One region of the Candidatus Avoscillospira sp. LCP25S3_F1 genome, then DNA from elsewhere that is predicted to be linked to it. Evidence: a T-box and tRNA genes for the amino acid it is inferred to sense, from the RefSeq annotation. Region 1 holds a T-box; the other holds one or more tRNA genes.
The links. A T-box is a leader RNA that pairs with one kind of tRNA and senses whether it is charged. The one in region 1 lies ahead of ileS (isoleucine--tRNA ligase), so its partner is inferred to be a tRNA-Ile.

Region 1 (13,451 bases):
TTTCCTCTACCACAGGTACAATCTCTTCGGCATATTCTACGCTTTTCTTTGAGATCATATTGATGACAGAAAGGGATGTGATGCCTAAAATCAGCAAAAATAAGAAGATCACTCCGTAAGAAACCAGCAACTTCCATTTCAATTTTAAGTTTTTCAACTGTATCTCTCCTTTATGTTAATATGGGATGAATCATATTCCATTGCGTTACTGCTGAATTTACACCTCTTTATAAAATTTATATAAATGATATAAAATGTATAAAAATACCCTTTTCTTCTTACGGAAAAGGGCGCGATTATCCTGTAATCTAATTCAAAATATAATAAAAGACCAAAACTTGCCACTGCTCAATTGTACAATTTCTGCGCTTCATAGACAAGCCCTTTCTGTAAGTAAAGAGATAAAATCTCCTAAATAATGTCATGGTTTTGCTGACTGTGATACCTATATATCGACAGCATTTGACAAAAATTTAAGGGCATGATGAAAATTATTCCTATACAAAAAGGAAAGAGGACTGTTCCAACCACGACAGCAGCGCCGGTTCGCTCTCCGCCATGACGTCGGGAGCAACGCCGCAGGCAGGTACCGCTGCGCCTTCCCGGTTGAGCCACACCGTGTGCCAGCCGCAGGCGGCAGCGCCGCAGATGTCGGCTCCATAGGAATCGCCCACCATCCACAGCTGCTCTGGACGCAGGCCCGTGGCCGTCATTGCTAATTCAAACAAATAGGGGTCCGGTTTGGGCCGTCCGGCATCACCGGACACAAAGACCAGGTCCTCATTGGCCCACTGTAAGACGCCCAGCTGACGCACTTTTTCCCGCTGACGGATGGATTCCCCGTTGGTTAAGATGCCTACCCGGTGAAATTTCTCTTTGGCCAGGGCCAAAATTGCCTGCATGGTAGGAGAGGGGGTAATGGCACGCTGCTGCACTACATATTCCTTATAAAAGGACCATGCAAAATCATCGTCAATGCGTATGCCGATATCGGCAAAACCTTGGCGGTAACGATAGCGGTACATAGTCTCCTCGGTGATTTCGCCCCGCTGGGCGGCGGGGAAGACTTCGTCGCCCCGGTCTCGGCAGGTACGGAAGGCCTGTCGCCGCTGCTCCTCTGTCAGATGGGGCAGCAGCACGGCACAAGTGCGGTCGAAGGGGTCCGAGCGCAAATAGATGGTGTCATCCAGGTCGAAAAAGATGGCGGTCATGTATAATCTCCTCAATAAAATGCCCGGTGCCAATGGCACCGGGCAAAAATGCGGGGTTGAAACGATTACAGCGTCTCCACCACGGCGGCGCAGCGGGGGCACAGGCCGTCGGCGTGGGTGGAATGGGTGTGCTTCCAGCAGCGGGGGCACTTGACGCCTTCGGCCTCGCGGACCAGGACACGGACACCCTCAATGGGCGTCTCGGCAGCCTGGGCATAAGCTTCGGCGTTGTCGGTGACTTCCACAGTGGACACCAGGAACAGGTCGGCCCACTGGCTGCCAAAACGGTTCTGAGTCTCAGCCAGGTTGCTCTCCACAATGGGCTTGTCGGTGACCAACGTCACGCAGGCTTCGAGAGACTTACCGATCTTCTTCTCGGCACGGGCAGACTCCAGTGCGGCATTGACGCCGGTGCGCAGCTGGCTCAGAACGCTCCAGCGCAGCATGGCAGCATCGGACAGACCGTACTCGGTGAAGGGCTTGTTCATCTCATTGAACACCACATTGCGCTCGTCGTCGCCGGTGCGGTGCTGCATGGCCAGCCAGATTTCGTCGCAGGTGAAGCAGAGGATGGGGGCGAAGATCTTGGTCATGGTGTCGAGAATCAGGTACAGAGCCGTCTGGGCGCTGCGGCGGCTGACGCCGTCCTTCTCATCACAGTACAGGCGGTCCTTGATGATATCCAGATAGAAGTTAGACAGATCAACGACGCAGAAATCGTTGATGGCATGGGTAATGGTCAGGAACTCGTACTCCTTGTAGGCGGCCTCGCACTTCTCGATCAAAGCGTTCAGCTTGGTGATGGCCCAGCGGTCCAGCTCCAGCATGTCCTCGGGCTTGACCAGATTGTTGGGGTCAAAGCCGTCCAGGTTGCCCAGGCAGTACCGGGCGGTGTTGCGGAACTTCAGGTAGTTCTGAGAAAGCTGCTTGAAGATATTGTCGGAGCAGCGGACATCCACATGGTAGTCGGCGGAAGCGGCCCACAGGCGGAGCAAATCGGCGCCGTACTTTTTAAAGATATCGGCGGGGTCCACGCCGTTGCCCAGAGACTTGTGCATGGCCTTGCCCTCGCCGTCCACGGTCCAGCCGTGGGTGACGCACTCCTTGAAGGGCGCGCCCTGGCCCAGAGCGCCGACTGCTGTCAGCAGGGAGGACTGGAACCAGCCGCGGTACTGGTCGAGGCCCTCCAAGTACATGTCGGCGGGCCAGAAGCCCTGGTCCTTCTTCATGGAAGCAAAGTGGGTGGAACCGGAGTCGAACCAGCCGTCCAGGGTGTCTTCCTCCTTGGTGAAGCCATTGGACTTGCCGCAGTGGGGGCAGGTGTAGCCCTGGGGCAGAATGTCGGCAGCCTCCATCTCATACCAGGCGTTGGAGCCCTTCTCGGCAAACAGCTTGGAGACGGCCTCGATGGTGGTATCGTCGCAGACAGGCTTGCCGCAGTCGGCACAGTAGAACACGGGGATGGGCAGGCCCCAGCGGCGCTGACGGCTGATGCACCAGTCGCTGCGCTCACGGATCATGGAGATCATGCGGTCCTTGCCCCAGCCGGGAATCCAGCGGACGTTGTCGGTGGCAGCAACAGCGGCATCCTTGAAAGCGTCCACGGAGCAGAACCACTGCGGTGTGGCACGGAAGATGATGGGGCCTTTGCAGCGCCAGCAGTGGGGGTAGGAGTGGACAATCTCCTCGGCGGCCAGCAGCTTGCCGTCCTTCTTCATGTCCTCGAGAATGACGGGGTTGGATTCCTCGGTCTTCATACCGGCATACTTGCCGGCATAGTCGGTGTGGCGGCCCTGGTCGTCCACAGGCACCACCATGTCCATGCCGTAGCGCAGGCACGTCTGGTAGTCGTCGGCGCCGAAGCCGGGAGCCGTGTGGACGCAGCCCGTACCGGAATCCATGGTGACGTAGTCGGCCAGCACCAGACGGGAGGTCTTGGGCAGGAAGGGATGGTCGGCCAGCATATTCTCGAAGAAGGAACCGGGATGGGTCTCCACGATCTCCCAGCCCTCGATACCGGCAATGCCCATGACCTTTTCGGTCAGGGCCTCGGCCATGACGTAGACCTCGCCGTTGGGGTTCTTGACCAGCGCGTAGCTTTCATCGGGGTGCAGGGCAATGGCCAGGTTGCCGGGCAGGGTCCAGATGGTGGTGGTCCAGATGACGAAGAACAGTTTGCTGTGGTCAAAGCTACCCAGCTTGCCCTGGTCGTCGTGCAGGGGGAACTTGACATAGACGGTGGTACAGGGGTCGTCCTGGTACTCGATCTCGGCCTCAGCCAGAGCCGTCTCGTCCTTGGGGCACCAGTACACGGGCTTCAGGCCCTTGTAGATATAGCCCTTCTTATACATGGCGCCGAAGATCTTCACTTCCTCGGCTTCAAAGCCGGGGTCCATGGTCTTGTAGGGATGCTCCCAGTCGCCGATGACGCCCATACGCTGGAAACCGGCCATCTGAATGTCGATATACTTCTGGGCGTAGTTATGGCAGGCGGTACGGAATTCGGCCACGCTCATCTGCTTGCGATTGAGCTTCTGCTCCTTGATGATGGCGGACTCAATGGGCATACCGTGGTTGTCCCAGCCGGGAATATAGGGGGTGTAGTAGCCCCGCATGGCGTAGGAGCGGGTAATGAAGTCCTTGATGGACTTGTTCAGGGCGTGGCCCATGTGCAGGCCGCCGTTGGAGAAGGGAGGGCCGTCGTGGAGGGAGAACCGGGGCTTGCCCTCGTTCTTCTTCAAAAGCTCGTTGTAGACGTCGATCTTCTTCCAGCGCTCCAGCATTTCCGGCTCGCGGGCGGGAAGACCGGCCCGCATGGGGAAGTCGGTCTTCGGCAGGTTAATGGTCTTGTTGTAGTCCATTGTGATGCTCCTTATCTGAAATTTGGCAATCTGGGCAATAAAAAAACCCTCGCCTCTTAAACAATTAAGAGACAAAGGCAAGAACCTCTGCGGTACCACTCTCGTTGCCGGGGGAAACCCCGACCGCTCACGCCCCACAACCATGGGGACAACGGGATATCGGCCGTCAACCGGCGCGCCTTACTGAGGTTCGGGCGGCATGCTCCCAGGTGATTTTCCACGTTCCTCCGCCGCGGCCTTGCACCCAAAGCGGCCGCTCTCTGAGGACGGGTCAGACCGTGTACTCCTCCTGCTCATCGCAATTACCATATCATATTACTTGTATCATACCCCCAAAGCCCCAACTTGTCAACGAAAAATAAAAAAATAATGGATCATCACCGCAACGATGCCGAAAAAATATCATCCACGAACGGTAATTTTTTATGTAAATTCTTTCCTGTATATTGAAAAAAATACAAACGCCTGTGTATAATAAAACAGTAACAGTGACGGAACCTATGCGGTGACGTTTATGACGTTTATAAAGAAGACAGAAAAGAGAAATCGGGAAAGAAAGGAGATGGAAGAGATGCGAGAGCTGATTTATACAACGGATCGGTGCATCGGCTGCAATCGCTGTATCTCTGCTTGTCCGGTCCTGACCGCGAATCATGTGGTGGAGCTGGGGGAGAATGAGCAGCGAATTCAGGTGGATGCCTCTAAATGTATTGCCTGCGGCTCCTGTCTCGATGCCTGTGAGCATCATGCCCGGGGATTTGAGGACGATCTGGACCAGTTTGTTGCGGACCTGCGGGCAGGACAGCAGATTTCGCTTCTGTACGCTCCGGCGTTGGCAGCCAATTACCCCGGCGAATACAAGCGGATTCTGGGCGCCTTGAAGCAGATGGGCGTTAACCACGTGCTCAGCGTTGGATTCGGCGCTGATATCACAACCTGGGCCTATTTGAACTACATTGAGAAAACCCACATGGAAGGTGGCATTGCGCAGCCCTGCCCGGCGGTGGTCCGGTATATTGAGAGCTTTTTGCCGGAGCTGCTGCCCAAACTGATGCCGGTGCAGAGTCCGCTGCTGTGCGCCGCCATCTATGCCAAAAACTATATGGGTATCCACGATCAATTGGCTTTTCTCGGGCCATGTATCGCAAAAAAATGGAGATCGATGATCCCAATACCCATGGTTATGTGAAGTATAACCTGACATTTGATCACCTGCTCCAGTATCTCCGTCAGAACCGTGTGCAGAGTAACCCGGTGGAGGAGGAGTGGCCCGCGGGTTTGGGCGCGGTGTACCCCATGCCGGGCGGTCTGAAGGAGAACATCCGGTGGTTCTGCGGAGAGCAGGTGTTTGTGCAGCAGAGTGAGGGCGAGAAGGCCGTCTATGAGACGCTGCGCCGATATGCCCAACGGGTCAAGGCAGGCAAACCCCTGCCGCTGCTGCTGGATGTGCTCAACTGTGAGCACGGCTGTATTGACGGTCCCGCGGTGGAGGAAACGAAGCGGGGGAACGACGACATGCTCTATACGGTCCAACAGCGCCGGGCCGCCGGACAGGCCAACGGCAGGGGACCCTGGAGTGCGTGGAGAAGTCGCAAGTCCCGATGGAAGCAGCTGAACCGTGCGTTTGCCAAACTGCGGCCGGAGGATTTCACACGGTGTTATACGGACCGTTCCCGGGAAAATCAGATCTGTCGGCCGGACGGGGCGCGGCTGCGGGAGATCTACGCACAGATGGAAAAAACCACCCCGGCCAGCCAGAAGATCAACTGCGGCGCCTGCGGCTATTCCACCTGTGAGGAAATGGCCACGGCCATTTACAATGGATGCAGTAAGCCCGACGGATGTATCCACTATATCAAGCATCAGGTGGAACAGGAAAAGCATGAAGTGGAGGAGATGTCCAGGGCCGTCGTAGACAAGAACCGCAAAATCGGGGAGATGGTAGCCGACGCCGACGGACAGCTGGCTTTGCTCAGCGGCTCCATCCATGCTATGACGGAGCAGAACACCAACAATGCCAATGAGAGCATCAGCATCACCACAGACATGCAGGAGATTGTGGAATTCAGTGCCAAGCTGACCCAGGTGTTGGGCGAGGTGGACGCACTGTTGAAGCGCCTGGAAGAGAACAACAACGGCATTGAACAGCTGGCCCTGCGGACCCAACTGTTGTCCCTCAACGCTTCCGTGGAGGCGGCCCGGGCTGGAGAGGCCGGAAAGGGTTTCTCTGTCGTGGCCAACGAAGTGCGGTCCCTCAGCGAGGCCAGCAAGCAGACCGCCCAGGAGAGTAACCACAACAAAGATGAAATCAGTCAGACCCTGGAACAGCTGACGGCCGATGTGGGGGTCTTGTGCCGGGTCACCGACAAGGTAAACGAGCGGCTCAATCATCTCACCGCCAACAGCGAGGAGATTTCCGCCGCGGCCCAGGACATTGCCCAGGCCACCCGACAGCTGGGTATCCATTTTGAACAGTTGAATGAAATGAGCCGGGAATCCCAGTGAGAGACCGGAGACAACCTAATACATAGAATATGCATTTTAGAACCGGGCACGCTGCCATGGACAGCGCGCCCGGTTTTGCATTCGGCAACACCGCATCAGTATGTCTGCGGCGCTGTCGGAATAGAGGTTGCGGTATGGAAAATCGGGGCGGGGAATCGACCCCGCCCCGAAGGCGTAAACAGTATATGACAACGGATTAACCGGCGTTGCCGTTGCCAGCGTCGCTGGCCAGATCCACAGTCAGGGTAAGCACGCCGTTCTGCTCCGTGGCCTGCGTACCCAACAGCGTATTGACGGTGTCGGCGGAGATGTAGTAGTTGCCTTCAATATAGAGGGCCGTGATCTCCATGGGCTTACCATCCACCAGGACGGTGGGGGTGGAGTAGGTAATGGCGCTGCCCTCCGAGCGCTCCGGCAGGGCCGAGCCTGTATAGGTACCGCCGCGGGTCAGTACAACGCTGCCGTTCCAGTCGACATTAAAAGCGGCTTTCGTACCCTGGAATGCGGCGGCCAGGTCGCGCAGACGGAAGAAGGTGGTATCGCCCAGGCCGCTGCTGACAGCGCTGGCGGCGGAAAACAGATGGCCGTTGACTACCACATTGTTGGCCTCGTTCAGATTGATGCTCTTGTTATAGGGGACGGCCAGCTTGCCGGAATTGATCTGCTCAATGTAGGCGGCGCGCTGGGGATTGTCCTTTTGCAGGTCCACACCGGTGATCTTCCAGTTGTTGTCCACGGTGGGCTCCAGCGGGTCGTGCTGCCCCAAGTAGACCAGCAGCATGTCGCGGACCGAAGCGGAGGACTCCCACAGCTTTTCACCGGAAATGATGCCCTCATTTTTCAGACCCGTGTAACGGTAGTCGTTGACGCACAGGGTCAGTTCCTGGGTATCGGACAGGGGCTGGCCCTGGAAGGTCACATTTTCAATGCGCTGACCGGCGGGTTTGGACAGATTGACCTCGTAGTTGAGACCGATAAAATGGTCGTGGAGATAGCCGGGCTTGTCCGGATTGAAGGAGATGTTCATGTCGCCGGGCTGCCACTGGTTCCAGCAGGCGGCGGCCCACTCCATGTAGGCTTTCATCTCTGCGCCGGTGACCTTGACCGTGTAGAGCACGTTGGGATATTTGTAGATGTCAAACAGATTGCCATAGTTGAGATCGCCTTGTTTCAGATCGCTGGTGTCCTTGAACAGGGCCACAGCGGTGACATCGGCGCCGGAGTTTTCCAACTGGACGGTGCCAATGAGGTCGATGACGGCGGTATCCTGCAAACGGCCCTCGGGCAGGCCGTTGATCTCATTGACCGGCTGGAAGTTGGCGGCAGCGTGACCCAGCACGTTGTCCTGGATAAAGGAAACGGTCTTGGTCTGGGCGGCTTGGATAGCGGGAACATTCCGCAGACCCTGATCCGGCGCCACATCCTTCATGGACACGGTTTCCACGGTGGCGGCAGTGATCTCCTTGCTGCCGTTGAGGGTCAGATCGTAGCGGACCACCTCGCCGGCATTGTTCTTCGTCTCGCCCACGGGGATGGCGCCGTCATTGTTGATGTAGGTGGTGTGGGTGTGGCCCAGCTGCAATACATCCACTTCGGGGCACTGGTCCAGAATGGTCTGGGCAGCGTCGGCGCCGTCGGTGGAGTATTCAGCGTCCAGACCGGCGTGGGCCGAAACCATGATGATGTCGGCACTGGAACCAATTTCCTCGATGCAGTCGGCCACGGCGTCGGCCATGGATTCAAAAGTCAGATCGGCCACGCCCTGCTTGGTACCGTCCCAACGGGGAATGTTGGGCGTCGTAACGCCGATGATGGCTACATTGACGCCGCCGCGCTCCACGATGGTGTAACCGGCGCCGGTGAGGTAGGAACCGTCAGCGTTCTTGACGTTGGCGGCCAAAACCGGCATCTCGGCCTGGGCCAGAATGGCCTTGAGGTTGTCCACGCCGAAGTTGAATTCATGGTTGCCCAGCACCCAGGCGTCGTACTGCATGTAGTTGAGAGCTGCGGGCACCGGGTGATCGGCGGTATCCTTGGCATAAAGATCGTCCGTCATGATGGTACCCTGAATGGTGTCGCCGGCATCCACCAGAATGGTGTTGGGGTTTTCTGCACGCACCCCATTGACATAGGTGGAAACCCGGGCCAAACCGTCTCCGGTGCTCTCCTTCATATCCTCATAGGAGTAGCCCCAGACGTTGCCATGGGTGTCAGAAGTGCCGATGATGGTCAGATGGACCTCGCCGGTTTCCGCCGCCAGGGCGGTGGTGGAGAGGGACAGCACCAGGGCTGCGCTCAGCACCGCCGACAGAATCCGGTTTCTTCTGTGCTTGCTCATTTTCGTGTCTCCTTTCCCTTGCCGCAAAAACGCGGCAGGCCGTGGTTCAGACTGCTATTGATTATAGCATGGCCGACGGCACATGTCGAGAAAAAATTTGTGCATATAAAATAAAAAAGAGCAAAATTACTTAGGTGTGCTTTTGCAAAGTAAACAAAGAAAAGAAATAGGACTTATGGGGTATTTTGGTTGTGTACAGTAGCGAGCACCGCGTGGATAGCGTCAGCACCAGCATGGCGGTGTCACTGGGAAAGGCGCGCAGTGGGGCTTTCTCATAGTCATCTGCTCTGGAATTCCGGGAGCAGATGAATCTCGACCACATTGTAATAGGGGTGCTTCAGATAGCACTGTACAAAACCGATGAATCGTCCATCAAGCTCAAAGACCTGAAACTGCTCGATTTGAGAAAAGTCGCTGTTAAAATCTTTTTGTTAATAACGCTTATCCCAGCCCCAAATCTTCTCGATATAGAGACGGACAGACTGCGCTTTAAGATTATATATCAAATCGTGATCGTCCGATGTGGCGGAACGAATTTTGTAGTCCATTCTTGGTCCCACCTCTTGCACCTTTAGAAAAAATTAGAGAAAACCGTCTTAATAGGGGTTTTCTCTAATTTCTAAACCGTCGATATTTTAGTTTTTCAGGCTCTGCATGGGGGCGGGAATTTTACCGCCTCTGGCGATGAACTCCGCTGGGGATTCCGGATGCACCGGCATGACCGGGGCGCTGCCCAGCAAACCGCCAAACTCCACCATGTCGCCTACCTTGCTGCCCACAGCGGGAATGAGCCGGACGGCGGTGGTCTTGGTGTTGACCATGCCGATGGCTGCTTCGTCGGCAATGATGGCCGACAGAGTCTCGGAAGTAGTATCGCCGGGGACGGCGATCATGTCGAGGCCCACGGAGCAAACACAGGTCATGGCTTCCAGCTTGTCCAGGGTCAGAGTGCCGCAGGAAGCGGCGGCAATCATGCCCTCATCCTCGCTGACGGGGATGAACGCGCCGGACAGGCCGCCAACGCTGCTGGACGCCATAACGCCGCCCTTTTTCACCGCGTCGTTGAGCAGGGCCAGGGCTGCCGTGGTGCCGTGGGTACCACAGACCTTCAGACCCATGGCCTCCAGAATCCGGGCCACACTGTCGCCGATGGCCGGGGTGGGGGCCAGACTTAGATCCACCACGCCGAACGGTACATTCAACCGGCGGCTGGCCTCCTGGGCCACCAGCTGACCCATACGGGTGATGCGGAAGGCTGTTTTCTTAATAAGCTCGGCCACCTGGTCCAGGGTGTAGCCTCTGGCCTCCTGTAGGGCGTGGGCCACCACGCCGGGACCGGAAACACCCACATTGATGACCGATTCCGGCTCGCCCACGCCGTGGAACGCGCCGGCCATAAAGGGGTTGTCCTCCACGGCGTTGCAGAAGACCACCAGTTTGGCGCAGCCCATGCCGCCCTGGTCGGCGGTGCGGGCCGCCGTGTCTTTAATGATTTGGCCCATCCAGCGGACGGCCTCCATATTGATGCCGGCCTTGGTGGAGCCCACGTTGACGCTGGAGCAGACCAGCTCTGTCGTGGCCAGGGCCTCGGGGATGGACTGGATCAGACGGCGATCACCGCTGGTCATGCCCTTTTGAACCAGGGCGGAAAAACCGCCGATGAAGTTGACGCCCACCGTGTGGGCTGCCCGGTCCATGGCTTGGGCAAAAATCGCAAAGTTCTCCGTCTCACTGGCCCCGCCTACCAAGGCGATGGGGGTGACGGAAATGCGCTTGTTGACAATGGGGATGCCCAGCTCCCGCTCAATGGTCTCGCCGGTGGGGACCAGCTGTTCCGCGTGGCGGCAGATCTTGTCGTAGATCTTCTGGGCGCATTTTTCAGCGTTGGAGTCGGCGCAGTCCAGGAGACTGAGGCCCAACGTAATGGTGCGGATGTCCAGATGCTGGTGGTCGATCATGTCGATGGTCGACATAATATCGTTGTGACTGAGCATGATGACCTCCTTAGACCTTGTGCATGGCATGGAAAATGTCCTCCCGCTGGATGCGGAGGGACAGGCCCATGGACTCACCCTTGCGGGCCAGAACATCGGCGATGGTATCGAAATCGCTGTTGGCCTTGGAGGTGTCGGTGACCATCATCATGGTGAAGAATCCCTCCATAACCGTCTGGGAAATGTCAATAATGTTGATGTTCAGCTGTGCCAGCTGGGTACAGACCTCAGCGATGATGCCGACCCGGTCGGGGCCGACAACGGTGACGATAGCGCGCATAGTTCAAGTTCCTCCTTGTAGTTGATCGAGGGTTTCGGCAAAGGACGGCAGGCAGTGCTCCATAAAATACCGCAGACAGGGCAGGTCCATCTGTTCCAATGCTTCCCGGGTCTGGGCCGCCGCTGTGGCAAATTCCTGATTTCCGGCTTTCAGCTCTTCCACGCATTTGATATAGGCCGACAGTTTATCGGCGGCTTTGACAATTTGCCGCACGGCGTCGTCCGTCTCCAGCAGCAGCGGTTCATATCCGGCCTGGACTTCCGGCGGCAGCATGGACAGTAGCTTTCTGGCGCTGACCTCTTCCACCTGACGATAGGCGGTACGGATATCGTCATTGGCATACTTGATGGGTGTGGGCAGATCGCCGGTGAGAATCTCCGGCGCGTCGTGAAACAGCGCCGCTGTGGCGCATCGGTCCGGATCGGCGTCACCGCCGCACAATTCCCGGTCGATCATGGCCAGACCGTGGGCAAGCACCGCCACCATGTGACTGTGCTCCTGAATGTTCTCCTGGAAGGTATTGCGCATGAGGCCCCAGCGCTGAATGTAGCGCATCCGGGACAACAGGGCAAAAAAGGGAAATGCCATGAAACCCCTCCTCTCGCAGTGATTATACCGCGAAAGGTGGGACGGCGCAATGTATACTTTTGCACCGGCCCGGGCATCCTTACCAGGAGGTGAAACGAATGGAACTGACTGCCGCCGCCATTGAAGCGGCCTTTGGAGAGACCGGGGACTTTGTGGCCCGGGAGGTGGAGGCCGCCGGCTGGCGGCTGCGGCTGTATTTCATCGATGGGCTGGTCACCGGCGGCACCATCTCCGAATACGTTCTGCGGCCCCTGGCCCAGGCGCTGACCGGGGCCACCATGGGACAGTTGGTGGAGCGGGCCGAGCGGGGCGCCGTTTATAACGCTGTCTGCGTTCGGGTCACCGATGGCGCTGACGCCCTTTCAAAGCTGCTCAACGGCTTTGCCCTGGTGCTGTTTCCCGGGGAAAGGACCGCGTTGGCCTTTGAAGCCAAAACCTCCGTCAACCGCAGTACCAGCGCGCCCCAGGTGGAAAACACCGTCAAGGGCGCCAAGGACGCTTTCAATGAAAATATGCGCATCAACACTGGCCTCATCCGCCGCCATATGCGCTCGGAGAAGCTGCGCTTCACCCAGCTGGTGGTGGGGACCCAGACAGCCACCAATGTGTCGGTGGCCTGGGTGGACGGCGTCACGGACCCGGAGTTGATCGACAAGACGGTGGAGCGGCTCAAAAGCCTTGATGTGGATTCCCTGGCCACCACAGCTGCCGCCGAGGAATATCTCACCGGCAACCGCAAGACGGCCTTCCCGCTGCTCCAGTACACGGAGCGTACCGACCGCTTCGTAACGGCTCTGCTGGCGGGCCGGGTGGGCATTCTCATTGACGGCCTGCCCCTGGCCTATTTGGCCCCCGTGAACCTGGGACGGCTGATGGATTCCCCTGAGGACCTGAGCCGCGACTTTGTCAGCGCGTCGGCTCTGCGGATTCTGCGGTACGCAGCCTTACTGGTGACGCTGCTGCTGCCGGGGCTCTATGTGGCTATGGCGGCGTTCCATCAGGAGATGCTGCCCACGGCGTTACTGCGAAGTGTCATTGAAAGCAAACAGAATGTGCCGTTCCCCACTATTATAGAGGTACTGTTTCTGCTGCTGGCCTTTGAGATTCTCCAGGAGGCGGGGTTGCAGCTGCCCCAGTCCATCGGCCAGACTGTGTCCATCATCGGCGGCTTAGTGGTCGGTTCGGCAGCGGTGGAGGCCAAGCTGATCTCCCCGGCGGCACTGATTGCCGTTTCTGTGGCAGGAATCTGCGGTTTTGCGTTGCCGGGGCGGGATTTTGCCGATGCCATCCGTATTTGGCGGCTGGTACTGGCCGTGGCAGCCAGTATTGCGGGACTGTTTGGGTTGACGGCGGCGGTTTTGCTGCTGGTGGCCCGGCTGGCGGGTCTGCAATCCTATGGAGCGGCCTATCTGGCGCCGTTTTCGGCGGCCAGCGGCGGCGGGGCCATTCTGCGCAAACGTCTGGTCACTCGTAATCAGAAACCGGAGGATGCGGGACAGGAGGGCAAACCATGAAAAAGATGGTACTGCTGGCCGTTGCTGTGGCACTGGTAGCAATGGCGGGATGGCTGCCGGTCAAGCCGCGGGATGTGGCCGATCTGTTGCCGGTGGAGGTGCTGGTGTTGTCGGAGCGGGATGGACTATTGTATCTGGACGGCGGCAATGATCTGGCGGG
Region 2 (3,075 bases), on a different contig from region 1:
TGAGCTATTACGCACTCTTTAAACGAGTGGCTGCCTCTAAGCCAACATCCTGGTTGTTTATGCGATCTCACATCGTTTTCCACTTAGCATGTATTTGGGACCTTAGCTGTGGGTCTGGGCTGTTTCCCTTTTGACCACGGATTTTATTACTCGCAGTCTGACTGCATGGAAGCATTTCTGCGGCATTCTTAGTTTGATAAGGTTCAGTAAGCTTATCGCCCCCTAGCCCATTCAGTGCTTTACCTCCGCGAAACTCATTCCATACGCTAGCCCTAAAGCTATTTCGGGGAGAACCAGCTATCTCCAAGTTCGATTGGAATTTCACCGCTAGCCACAAGTCATCACCGGTCATTGCAACGAACGTGTGTTCGGCCCTCCATGGAGTTTTACCTCCACTTCAGCCTGCTCATGGCTAGGTCACCTGGTTTCGGGTCTATAGCAACTGACTTCATACGCGCTCTTAACACTCGGTTTCCCTACGCCTCCGGTACTGAATACCTTAAGCTCGCCAGTTACCATAACTCGCCGGACCGTTCTACAAAAAGTACGCCACCACCCTTTAACGGGCTGTGACTGCTTGTAAGCACAAGGTTTCAGGTACTATTTCACTCCCCTCCCGGGGTTCTTTTCACCTTTCCCTCACGGTACTGCTTCTCTATCGGTCATCAGGTAGTATTTAGGGTTGGAGGGTGGTCCCCCCGGCTTCCCACGGGGTTTCACGTGTCCCGCGGTACTCTGGATACAACTACATCGACGTCGGTTTTCGCATACGAGGCTCTCACTCTGTATCGCCGGCCTTCCCATGCCGTTCTGCTAACCTAGCCGATTAAAAAGCTGTCCACAACCCCGGAGATATTGCTACCTCCGGTTTGCCCTCTTCCGCGTTCGCTCGCCACTACTAGCGGAATCTCGATTGATGTCTCTTCCTCGTCCTACTTAGATGTTTCAGTTCAGACGGTTCCCTTCCTACGCCTATTTTGTTCAACGCAGGATACTGGAGTATTGCTCCAGTGGGTTTCCCCATTCGGAAATCTCCGGATCGAAGCTTATTTGCAGCTCCCCGAAGCTTATCGCAGCTTATCACGTCCTTCATCGGCTCCTGATGCCAAGGCATTCCCCTTGCGCTCTTTACAGCTTGACCACGTCGACACAAACTTCATATCCCTCGCTTCACTGTAGCGACAGCAAAGCTCGCTCATTCCGTTGTGTCTCCTCTCAAATTTTTAACCGCTTGCGCTGGGTTAAAAATTTGGTCTAACGGTCGCTAGTTCTCAAGAATTATGCAGGCTCATAAAGAAAAGTTTTTTTGGCTTAATTGTATTTACCCATTAAGTTACAAAAGTAATTTCCTTTACTGTTGCCTTCTCATAATTTGCATCATAGTTACAGTGTTCAGTTTTCAAGGTGCATCTTTGAGCTTTAATGCTCAATGAAATCCTCTGTTGAAGACTTCATTCAACATTAAAACCAGAAACTCCATTTAGAGGTACAAACCCAAACTTGAAAGTTTCTTTGGCTTACCTTTCTTTTCAAAGAAAGGTAAGTGGTGGGCCAAAGTGGACTCGAACCACCGACCTCACGATTATCAGTCGTGTGCTCTAGCCAGCTGAGCTATTGGCCCGTTTGGTGGAGATTAGCGGGATCGAACCGCTGACCTCCTGCTTGCAAGGCAGGCGCTCTCCCAGCTGAGCTAAACCCCCGTTTTCCTCCGGCACACACGCTTTTCTCGTGGTGTGTACCCTCTAAATTAAACAACGTTACTCACAGTCTTCCTCTGCACCTGGTCTGACCTTAGGACGTTACTGAAGATTATTCATCCTCAGAAGTCTCCTTAGAAAGGAGGTGATCCAGCCGCACCTTCCGATACGGCTACCTTGTTACGACTTCACCCCAATTATCGAACCCACCTTCGGCCGCGCCCTCCTTGCGGTTAGACTACGGACTTCGGGTGTTCCCGACTCTCATGGTGTGACGGGCGGTGTGTACAAGGCCCGGGAACGTATTCACCGCGGCATGCTGATCCGCGATTACTAGCAATTCCAACTTCATGCAGGCGAGTTTCAGCCTGCAATCCGAACTGGGACGGCTTTTAGCGATTTGCTCCACCTCGCGGTATTGCCTCGCTCTGTTGACCGCCATTGTATTACGTGTGTAGCCCGGGACATAAGGGGCATGATGATTTGACGTCGTCCCCACCTTCCTCCGTTTTGTCAACGGCAGTCTGGCTAGAGTGCTCTTGCGTAGCAACTAACCATAAGGGTTGCGCTCGTTGCGGGACTTAACCCAACATCTCACGACACGAGCTGACGACAACCATGCACCACCTGTCTCCGCTTTCCCCGAAGGGCACCTAATGTATCTCTACTTCGTTAGCGGGATGTCAAGCCCCGGTAAGGTTCTTCGCGTTGCGTCGAATTAAACCACATAATCCACTGCTTGTGCGGGCCCCCGTCAATTCCTTTGAGTTTCAACCTTGCGGTCGTACTCCCCAGGTGGAATACTTATTGTGTTAACTCCGGCACGGAGGGGGTCAGACCCCCCACACCTAGTATTCATCGTTTACGGCGTGGACTACCAGGGTATCTAATCCTGTTTGCTCCCCACGCTTTCGCGCCTCAGCGTCAGTTGTCGTCCAGCAGGCCGCCTTCGCCACTGGTGTTCCTCCTAATATCTACGCATTTCACCGCTACACTAGGAATTCCGCCTGCCTCTCCGATACTCAAGGGCTACAGTTTCAAAAGCAGTTCCCGGGTTGAGCCCGGGGATTTCACTTCTGACTTGCAGCTCCGCCTACACGCCCTTTACACCCAGTAAATCCGGACAACGCTCGCTCCCTACGTATTACCGCGGCTGCTGGCACGTAGTTAGCCGGAGCTTTTTCTCCAGGTACCGTCACTTTCTTCGTCCCTGGTAAAAGAAGTTTACAACCCGAAGGCCTTCTTCCTTCACGCGGCGTTGCTGGGTCAGGGTTTCCCCCATTGCCCAATATTCCCCACTGCTGCCTCCCGTAGGAGTCTGGGCCGTATCTCAGTCCCAATGTGGCCGGTCAGTCTCTCAACCCGGCTACTGATCGTC

Region 2: it encodes a tRNA-Ile, which carries the amino acid that the T-box ahead of ileS (isoleucine--tRNA ligase) is inferred to sense. The anticodon was not compared.

The regions. Positions count from the first base shown of each region.
Region 1 covers NZ_JBQKJT010000034.1:1,845-15,295, reverse strand. The annotation lists gene ACTQ33_RS16390 (MCP four helix bundle domain-containing protein) at 1-157, opposite strand, end outside; gene ACTQ33_RS16385 (HAD family hydrolase) at 498-1,211, opposite strand; gene ileS (isoleucine--tRNA ligase) at 1,277-4,072, opposite strand; T-box leader at 4,137-4,378, opposite strand; partial or broken gene ACTQ33_RS16375 ([Fe-Fe] hydrogenase large subunit C-terminal domain-containing protein) at 4,587-5,987, shown strand; gene ACTQ33_RS16370 (methyl-accepting chemotaxis protein) at 6,011-6,577, shown strand; gene ACTQ33_RS16365 (bifunctional metallophosphatase/5'-nucleotidase) at 6,774-8,915, opposite strand; gene ACTQ33_RS16360 (PFL family protein) at 9,551-10,909, opposite strand; gene ACTQ33_RS16355 (ACT domain-containing protein) at 10,920-11,189, opposite strand; gene yfbR (5'-deoxynucleotidase) at 11,193-11,777, opposite strand; gene ACTQ33_RS16345 (spore germination protein) at 11,876-13,291, shown strand; gene ACTQ33_RS16340 (hypothetical protein) at 13,288-13,451, shown strand, end outside.
Region 2 covers NZ_JBQKJT010000049.1:188-3,262, reverse strand. The annotation lists partial or broken rRNA gene ACTQ33_RS16970 (23S ribosomal RNA) at 1-1,141, opposite strand, end outside; tRNA gene ACTQ33_RS16965 (tRNA-Ile) at 1,545-1,621, opposite strand; tRNA gene ACTQ33_RS16960 (tRNA-Ala) at 1,625-1,700, opposite strand; partial or broken rRNA gene ACTQ33_RS16955 (16S ribosomal RNA) at 1,836-3,075, opposite strand, start outside.